Regions from separate parts of the Cytobacillus firmus genome, predicted to be linked through region 1. Evidence: riboswitches for the same ligand, from Rfam matches in the RefSeq annotation. Region 1 holds a riboswitch; the other holds the start of a gene.
What was found. Region 1 has a riboswitch for S-adenosylmethionine ahead of metK (methionine adenosyltransferase). Riboswitches for the same ligand answer to the same signal wherever they lie in the genome.
Positions count from the first base shown of each region.

Region 2: it holds a riboswitch for S-adenosylmethionine, as region 1 does, so the genes downstream of both, NAF01_RS21570 (methionine ABC transporter ATP-binding protein) here and metK (methionine adenosyltransferase) in region 1, are expected to answer to the same signal.

Region 1 is NZ_CP098323.1:4,066,650-4,071,319, reverse strand. Features, by position in the region: gene NAF01_RS20515 (alpha/beta hydrolase family protein) at 1-53, shown strand, start outside; gene NAF01_RS20510 (DUF2584 domain-containing protein) at 139-381, shown strand; gene pckA (phosphoenolpyruvate carboxykinase (ATP)) at 477-2,063, opposite strand; gene NAF01_RS20500 (thiol-disulfide oxidoreductase DCC family protein) at 2,282-2,656, shown strand; SAM riboswitch class I at 2,762-2,877, shown strand; gene metK (methionine adenosyltransferase) at 3,231-4,427, shown strand.
Region 2 is NZ_CP098323.1:4,264,160-4,268,829, reverse strand. Features, by position in the region: gene NAF01_RS21575 (O-acetylhomoserine aminocarboxypropyltransferase/cysteine synthase family protein) at 84-1,400, shown strand; SAM riboswitch class I at 1,541-1,644, shown strand; gene NAF01_RS21570 (methionine ABC transporter ATP-binding protein) at 1,796-2,821, shown strand; gene NAF01_RS21565 (methionine ABC transporter permease) at 2,814-3,482, shown strand; gene NAF01_RS21560 (MetQ/NlpA family ABC transporter substrate-binding protein) at 3,495-4,340, shown strand; gene NAF01_RS21555 (carboxymuconolactone decarboxylase family protein) at 4,466-4,670, shown strand, end outside.

The DNA.
Region 1 (4,670 bases):
TAAACCGGAAGACGGTAGAGGATTTAGGTGCGTGGATGAAAAGTCATAAATGACAAATGATTTTCGCTTAAAGGCTTTCAGAGCAGAAAAAGGTGGGGTAAAATAGAGGAAAGTATAAAGAATGAAGGAGAGATACCAATGGGTATGCCTTTAGAGCTGAACACAATGATCGTGACAAAGGGAAGGGAAAAAAGACTTGATGAGAATTACTTTTCACTTGTCAAAGAAGGGTATAGATTATATCCGCTCGATATCCCGGTCGAAGTAAAAAGAACAATTGACGGCGACCTGAACGGAATGGGAGTCATCCGAAAAGTGGAGTGGGAAAACAGCCAGACACTCATTACTTATCAGCTTGTTTCCTTAAACTCAACAAACTAGAAGAGCGCGCCTGGACAGAGTCCGGCGTTTTTTTGTTCAATGTTTCTGCAAACTCAAAAAAAAGAATTGCCGCGCAAACGGCAATTCTTTCTCTATTATGCAATTGGTCCGCCTTTTTCTTCAATGTCAGAAGAAACGCTTGTAAACTTCTTGAAGTTTTCACGGAATTTAGCAGCAAGCTCTTTTGCTTTCGCTTCATAAGCAGCCTGATCTGCCCATGTTTTGTTTGGCTGAAGAACTTCATCAGGCACTCCTGTCACGTGCTGAGGAATTTCCAGACCGAAAATTTCGTCCTTGATTGTTTCTACGTTGTTTAGTTCACCCTCTAGTGCAGCTTCCACCATAGCACGGGTGTAGGCAAGCTTCATGCGTTCGCCGACTCCATACTCTCCGCCAGTCCATCCTGTGTTTACAAGGAAGACTTTTGCGTTATGCTCATCGATTTTCTCGCCTAGCATTTCAGCATAACGATTTGCAGGAAGCGGAAGGAAAGGTGATCCAAAGCATGTAGAGAACGTTGCCTGAGGTGATGTAATGCCGCGCTCAGTTCCTGCAAGCTTGGATGTATAGCCGCTTAAGAAATGGTACATTGCCTGCTCTTTTGACAGTTTAGAGATTGGAGGCAATACGCCAAATGCGTCAGCTGTTAAGAATACGATTGTATTAGGGTGTCCGGCAATGCTTGGGTCAACGATATTATCGATGGCCTGAAGCTGGTATGCCGCACGTGTATTTTCAGTTAAAGTGCTGTCATCGTAATCTGCAACCCGAGTTTCGCTGTTTACCACCACATTTTCCAGCACAGCTCCAAAGCGGATTGCATCAAAAATTTGCGGTTCTTTTTCACGGGATAAGTTGATGCATTTCGCGTAGCATCCGCCCTCAATATTGAAGACTCCATTCGCAGACCAGCCATGCTCGTCATCACCGATCAGCTTGCGGTTCGGATCTGCAGATAAAGTTGTTTTTCCTGTTCCGGATAAGCCAAAGAATAAAGCCACATCACCTTCACGTCCAACGTTTGATGAACAGTGCATCGGAAGGATTCCGTTTTCTGGAAGCATATAGTTCATAACAGAGAAGATGGACTTTTTCATTTCACCTGCATATTCTGTTCCGCCAATTAAAACAGTGCGGCGCTCAAATGAAATGATAATGAATGTTTCTGACTTTGTGCCGTCAACAGCAGGGTCTGCTTTGAAATTAGGAGCAGAAATGACTGTGAACTCTGCCTGATGATCCAATAGCTCGTCTTCTGCCGGGCGAATGAATAACTGGTGTGCAAAAAGATTATGCCATGCATATTCATTGATCACCTGGATAGGCATGCGGTGTTTTTTATCAGCACCTGCGAAGCCTTTGAAAACAAATACTTCTTCTTTTTCTTTTAAGTAATTGATTACTTTATTATAAAGATTAGAGAATGCTTCTTCAGAGATTGGCTGGTTTACGCTGCCCCAGTCCATTTTATCTTTATTTGATGCTTCTTCAACAATGTATTTATCTTTAGGGGAACGCCCTGTATACTTTCCTGTAGTAGCGCGTACAGCCCCAGTGGAAGTAAGGGACCCTTCATTGCGGTTTAAAACTTTTTCCACAAGCTGAGGAACGGATAATTGCACTTGAATGTTGCTGCCATTTAATAATTCACTCAATTCGTTTGATATGCTTACAGAGTTCATCTGATGAATACCTTCCTTTTTCCCGATTTTTTTATGAAAGTGATTACATCTCGAAATTAGTATAACACATTGAAATGATTAGTCTATACTATTACGAAACTTTTTTGTCTCTGTTATTAAATTGTCACAATTGGACAGGTAATCCACTTTAATCGCCTTATAACCGATATATGCTATTATAGAAGAAAGTGTTAATTTTACCATGGGACTGATCTAAAATGAAGACAATTGCCCTATATGATGGAACATGCTCCTTATGCAAGGAAACAAAGAGAATCCTTAAAAAACTCGATTGGCTGAATAAAGTGGAGTGGATTTCACTGCAGGAATATGAAAAAGAGCCTGGGTCTATCTCATTTTCCCGAAACGATTTGCGGAGGGAGCTTCATATTATTACCCCCTCCGGCAGCGTGAAAAAGGGGTACTATGCGGTAAGGAGACTGCTGTTCCTCTTTCCTGCATCTTTTTTCATTAGCATCCTTTTATATGTACCATTCACTGCAATTCTCGGCGATCCGGTATACAAATGGATTGCGAAAAACAGGCAAAAGTTTCTAAAGAAAAAGTGTGACGATGGAAGCTGTTCTCTGTAAAGGGGAAGCGTACATTTTTAAGCCGAAATTTAACGGTGAAAAATAATGAAAATCTGTTGACATGGTTCGATAAAATACGGTATGATTCAACCTTGAACGGATACTCTCTTATCCCGAGCTGGTGGAGGGACAGGCCCTATGAAACCCAGCAACCTGCTAAAGGCAATAATCAGCAAAGGTGCTAACCTGACGCAAGGACGTAATTCCTTGAACGATAAGAGTGAAAGGCGCGAATCGATTTGCTTTCAACCTTTTCACTAATGAGAAGGTTTTTTATTTTGCTTATCTAGCTCCAGCACCCCCGGGTGCTTACGCTTTTTAACTGGCAATGGGATGAACGGCTTTTGGAATGTACTATTTATGTGAGTTTTTGGCATGCTTATGAATTATGGATACCTGGCATTCTTGCCGGCGCTGTCTATTTTTCTAATAAAAACTCCATGTTTATTTCATACTACTAAGGGAATGAGTTCCGTATCAAACAGAGATCCATGAAATGACAGGGAAAAATTATTTTTCCGCTTCCCCATTTCTTATTTCTCGCTCAATTTTCTATTTATAAGGAGGAAGCCAGATGTCAACAAAACGTCGTTTGTTTACTTCTGAATCAGTTACTGAAGGTCATCCGGATAAAATCTGTGACCAAATTTCTGATGCAATCTTAGATGCGATTTTAGCTAAAGATGCGAATGCCCGTGTTGCTGCAGAGACTTCTGTAACAACTGGACTTGTATTAGTTGCAGGTGAAATCACAACATCTACATACGTAGATATTCCAAAAATCGTTCGTGAAACGGTAAAAGAAATCGGTTATACTCGTGCTAAATACGGTTTCGATTCAGAAACATGTGCAGTTTTAACTTCCATTGATGAGCAGTCTGCAGATATCGCAATGGGTGTTGACCAGGCACTTGAAGCACGTGAAGGGCAAATGAGCGATCAGGAAATCGAAGCAATCGGTGCAGGAGACCAGGGCTTAATGTTCGGTTTTGCCTGTAACGAAACGAAAGAGCTTATGCCTCTTCCGATTTCTTTGGCACATAAACTTTCCCGCCGCCTGACTGAAGTTCGTAAAGAAGAGATCCTTCCTTACCTTCGTCCGGATGGAAAAACTCAGGTAACGGTTGAGTATGATGAAAATGACAAGCCTGTCCGCATTGACACAATCGTTATTTCTACTCAGCATCACCCTGAAATCAGCCTGGAGCAAATCCAGCGCAACCTGAAGGAACATGTTATTAACCCGGTTGTTCCAAAAGAACTAATCGATGAGAATACAAAGTACTTCATCAACCCGACTGGACGTTTTGTGATCGGCGGACCTCAAGGGGATGCTGGTCTGACTGGACGCAAAATCATTGTTGATACCTACGGCGGATATGCACGCCATGGCGGCGGCGCGTTCTCCGGCAAGGATCCTACGAAGGTTGACCGCTCTGCTGCATATGCCGCACGTTATGTTGCGAAGAACATTGTAGCAGCCGGTTTGGCAGAAAAAGTGGAAGTTCAGCTTGCTTATGCAATCGGTGTGGCACAGCCTGTTTCAATTTCTGTTGATACATTTGGAACCGGCAAAGTGGATGAAGATGTATTAGTTGATTTAGTAAGAAAGCATTTTGATCTTCGTCCTGCAGGAATTATTAACATGCTTGGCCTTCGCCGCCCAATTTACAAGCAGACAGCTGCATACGGACATTTCGGACGTACAGATGTTGACCTTCCTTGGGAGCGTACTGACAAGGCAGAAATTCTTCGTTCTGAAGCTGAATAATAAATTTAAAAAGTGGGAGTTGCATTTACTATGTAACTCCCGCTTTCTTTTTTGCGTCTTTATACATATAGGGTGATAATTCACTTTTCGGTCTTTATGCTCTTTAGTCGTTTATAATTATATGTTATCGTGTAAACTTCGGATAATGGCTTAATTTTCCGCGCATGTTTTTTTTATAATCCACGTGCTAATTATAAATGATTAGTGGTAGTATTATAGGGTATGTTTTCTGAGACAAAGGAG
Region 2 (4,670 bases), 200 kb from region 1:
TCGATAAAGCCCTCTTCTTATGAAGAGGGTTTTTCTGCTTTTAAGAAATGAAATACAAACATTTTTATAGAGGAGAGATAGCGATGACGGACAAACAGAAAAATTACCGCTTTGAAACAATTGGAGTACATGGGGGGCTGAAGCCTGACCCTGTAACTGGCGCGAGGGCGGTCCCAATTTATCAGAATAATGCTTATCAGTTCAAAAATACAGATCACGCTGCAGATCTCTTTGCCCTGAAAGAACCGGGATATATTTATAGCAGGATACATAATCCAACTGTCAGTGTGTTTGAGGAAAGAGTGGCCATGCTTGAAGGAGGAGTGGGTGCGCTGGCTCTTGCCAGCGGCCAGTCTGCTATTACACTTGCCATTTTAAATATCGCCGAAGCTGGTGATGAAATTGTTGCCGCATCCAATTTATATGGGGGCACTTATAATTTATTTGCAGTTACACTTCCCAAGTATGGAATAAAGGTAAAACTGGTGGATCCAAAGGATCCGGAAAATTTCCGGAGCGCCATTACAGATAAAACAAAGGCTGTCTTCGCCGAAACGATTGGAAACCCCAGCCTGAAAATCCTGGATATTGAAAAGGTTGCCGCAATTGCCCACGAAAACGGTGTGCCGCTGATTGTCGATAACACTTTTGCTACCCCTTATCTTTGCAGGCCTATTGAACATGGAGCTGACATTGTCATACACTCAGCGACAAAATGGCTGCTCGGCAATGGGACCACAATGGGGGGAGTTATTGTAGATGGCGGAAAATTTGACTGGAATTCTCCTAAGTTTCCGGGCTTTACAGAGCCTGATCCGAGCTACCATGATATTGTCTATAGCGAAGCAATTGGCGAAGCTGCTTATATTATCAAAGCACGGGTACAGCTGTTAAGAGACTTAGGACCTGCAATGAGTGCGCAAAGTGCATTCCAGTTCACACTGGGTCTTGAGACTCTGCATGTGAGAATGAAGGAGCATGTTGCCAATACCAAAAAGGTAGTGGAATATCTGGAGGCGCACCCAGCCGTTAATTGGGTGCTCTATCCAGGTCATGAAAGCCACCCGGACAAAGACTTGGCAGATAAATATTTGCCAAAAGGAGCCGGGGCAGTGGCTGTATTTGGAATTGCGGGCGGACGAGAGGCTGGAGCCAAGCTGATCAATAGTTTGCAGCTATGGGCACATGTGGCAAATGTCGGGGACGCAAAGAGCCTGATTATCCACCCTGCAAGCACTACTCATCAGCAGCTGGATGAGGAAGGGTTAAAAGCTGCAGGAGTGCCGGAGGACCTGATTCGGATTTCGATCGGCATCGAAAATGCAGAAGATTTAATTGAAGACCTGGAACAGGCGATAGAAGCAGCTGCAGGTCTCACATCGCTAGCTGCAAAAGCGTAAAGGAAAATTTACCATTCACTTTTTTCCGAAAGTTTGAAATTTCATCGTTGACACCTTTTTAATGGCTATGATACGATAGCAAACGTAATTAAAAAACTGCTTAATTCATTTAAAGTATTAATTTAATATAGAACGTTACACTCTTATCAAGAGAGGTGGAGGGAAGTGCCCTATGAAGCCCGGCAACCGTCAATTAGTTGAAATGGTGCCAATTCACTCAAAGCATAGCTTTGATAGATGAGAGAAAGGACTAAATTTTTTTATGCCTTTCTGCTCATGTGCAGAAAGGCATTTTTGCTTTTGCGCATGAAAGCCTATATAGAGTGAAAAATAGGGAATAAAAGCAGTCTATTAATTATTATCTGTATCTTTCGATAAAAGAGGTGACTATCACGTTGATTTCTATAAAAGATGTACAGAAGATTTTCTCTTCAAAAAGCGGTCAGGTAAAAGCAGTTGACGATGTAAACCTGGAGGTAAAAGAAGGAGAAATTTTCGGTGTTATCGGATACAGCGGTGCAGGTAAAAGTACCTTAATCCGCATGCTGAATGGGCTGGAGCTTCCTACCCATGGCAGTGTAACAGTAGCAGGCAATGAGGTTTCAAAGATAAAGGGAAGCAAGCTAAGAAAAGCACGGCAGGAAATAAGCATGATTTTCCAGCACTTCAACCTGTTATGGTCGAGGACAGTAAGAGAGAATATTGCATTTCCGCTTGAAATCGCAGGTGTTTCCCGGCAGGAAAGGCTCAAAAGAGTAGATGAGCTCATTAAACTCGTCGGTCTGGAAGGAAGAGAAGATGCCTATCCTTCCCAGCTTAGCGGGGGTCAAAAGCAAAGAGTTGGGATTGCCAGAGCCCTTGCCAATAATCCAAAAGTGCTGCTTTGTGATGAGGCAACATCTGCCCTTGATCCGCAGACAACAGACTCCATTTTGGAGCTGCTTGTTGACATCAATGAGCGGCTGGGCTTAACCATTGTCCTCATTACACATGAAATGCACGTAATCCGTAAAATCTGCCATCGGGTTGCTGTTATGGAAGGCGGACGGATTGTGGAAATCGGCCCTGTATTGGATGTCTTTAAGAATCCGAAAGCTGTGATTACAAAGCGCTTTGTCCAGCAGGTGACAGAGCCTGAAGAAACGAAGGAAACAATTGATCATCTGGTCGATTTGTATCCAAAAGGAAAAGTAGTCCAATTAGGATTTGTCGGTGAATCAGCTGAACAGCCATTGATTACAAACCTGATCCGTCACTTCCAGGTAACTGTTAATATTCTGCAGGGGAAGATTTCCCAGACGCAGAATGGTTCCTACGGTACCTTATTCATCCATGTTGATGGAGAAGCAGAGGAAGTTGCAAAAGCGATTGAATTTATCCATTCTCAGCAGGTGGGCGTGGAGGTGATTTCCAATGCTTAATGAATGGTTTCCAAATGTGAAATGGGACTCCATGTGGGAAGCTACTGTGGAAACTCTCTATATGACAGCTATTTCTGTTATTGCAACGTTTATTTTAGGAGCGATTTTGGGGCTGCTGCTCTTTTTGACCTCAAAGGGGAATATCTGGGAAAATGCAGCAATCAATAAAATTATCTCTACGTTCGTCAATATTTTCCGTTCGATTCCATTTATTATCCTTATTGTATTACTGATTCCATTTACGAAGTTTTTGCTTGGGACAATGATTGGGGAGGATGCAGCTTTGCCTGCATTAATTATTGGTGCTGCCCCGTTTTATGCCCGAATGGTGGAAATCGGCTTGAGGGAAATTGACAAAGGGGTAATTGAAGCGGCCAAGTCAATGGGCGCAAAAACAAGCACGATCATCTGGAAGGTTCTGCTTCCGGAATCAATGCCCGCCCTTGTTTCGGGAATAACCGTGACAGCTATCGCGCTGGTTGGCTACACAGCCATGGCTGGTGTAATCGGCGCCGGGGGTCTAGGAAATCTGGCTTATCTGGAAGGATTCCAGCGGAGCCGAAGTGATGTAACGCTTATGGCGACCGTCATTATTCTAATCATCGTATTTATCATCCAGTTTATTGGAGATATCATTACAACAAAATTAGACAAACGATAAGGAGAGATTGACATGAAAAAATGGTTATCACTTGTTCTTGCACTGGCAGTTGCACTTGTACTTGCAGCTTGCGGCACTTCAGAAGAGGGCGGCAATGCCGGTGAAGGCGGAGATAGTAAAGAAAGCAAAAAGATTACAGTGGGGGCTTCCAATGTCCCTCATGCTGAAATTCTTGACGAAGCAAAGCCATTACTTGAAGAAAAAGGCTTTGAACTTGATGTTGTGACATTCCAGGATTATGTATTGCCAAACCAAGCTCTTGAATCTAAAGAGCTTGATGCAAACTACTTCCAGCACATTCCTTATCTTGAGTCACAAAAGGCTGAGCATGGATATGATTTTACGAATGCAGGCGGAATTCATATTGAACCAATCGGTGTGTATTCCCAAAAGTATAAGAACCTTGAGGAGCTTCCTGAGGGTGCAACAATCATCATGAGCAACTCTGTCGCTGACCATGGCCGCATCCTTTCCATGCTTGAAGCTGAGGGACTTATCACTTTAAATGCAGATGTGGAAAAAACGGAAGCAACACTGGAAGATATAAAAGAAAATCCGAAAAAATTAAAGTTTGATACTGAATATGAAGCATCACTTCTTCCTCAGATCTACAATAATGGAGAAGGAGACGCAGTCCTGATTAACTCCAACTATGCAATCGATGCAGGGTTAAATCCTCTTAAAGATTCAATTGCCATCGAGGACAAAGAATCACCATATGTAAATGTGATAGCAGTCCGCACAGGTGATGAAGAAAAAGAAGGAATTAAAGCTCTTATAGAAGTGCTTCGTTCAAAGGAAATCCAGGATTTCATTCTTGAAAAATATGAAGGTGCCGTTGTGCCGGTATCTGAGTAAAGGCAGAAAAGCAGGCGTTCACAGCGCCTGCTTTTTTTTGTGGATCAGCAGCCCCACTTCCCGTATAGATTGAAATGCAATCAAACATACTAACCTTGATACTATTTGAAATGGAGTGGAGATCGATGGAACATTATCATGAACCTTCAAACTCAATAGAAGAAGCCCTGCATGATTATAAAGTCGGATTAGGAGTTTTCACTGAAAAAATGCCTGATTTGGCAAAGCATTATAATGCTTTTACAGAAGCCTGCTTTAAAGAAGGGGTTTTATCTCAAAAAGAGAAGCAGCTGATCGCGCTCGGCATCAGTTTATATTCTCAGGATGAAT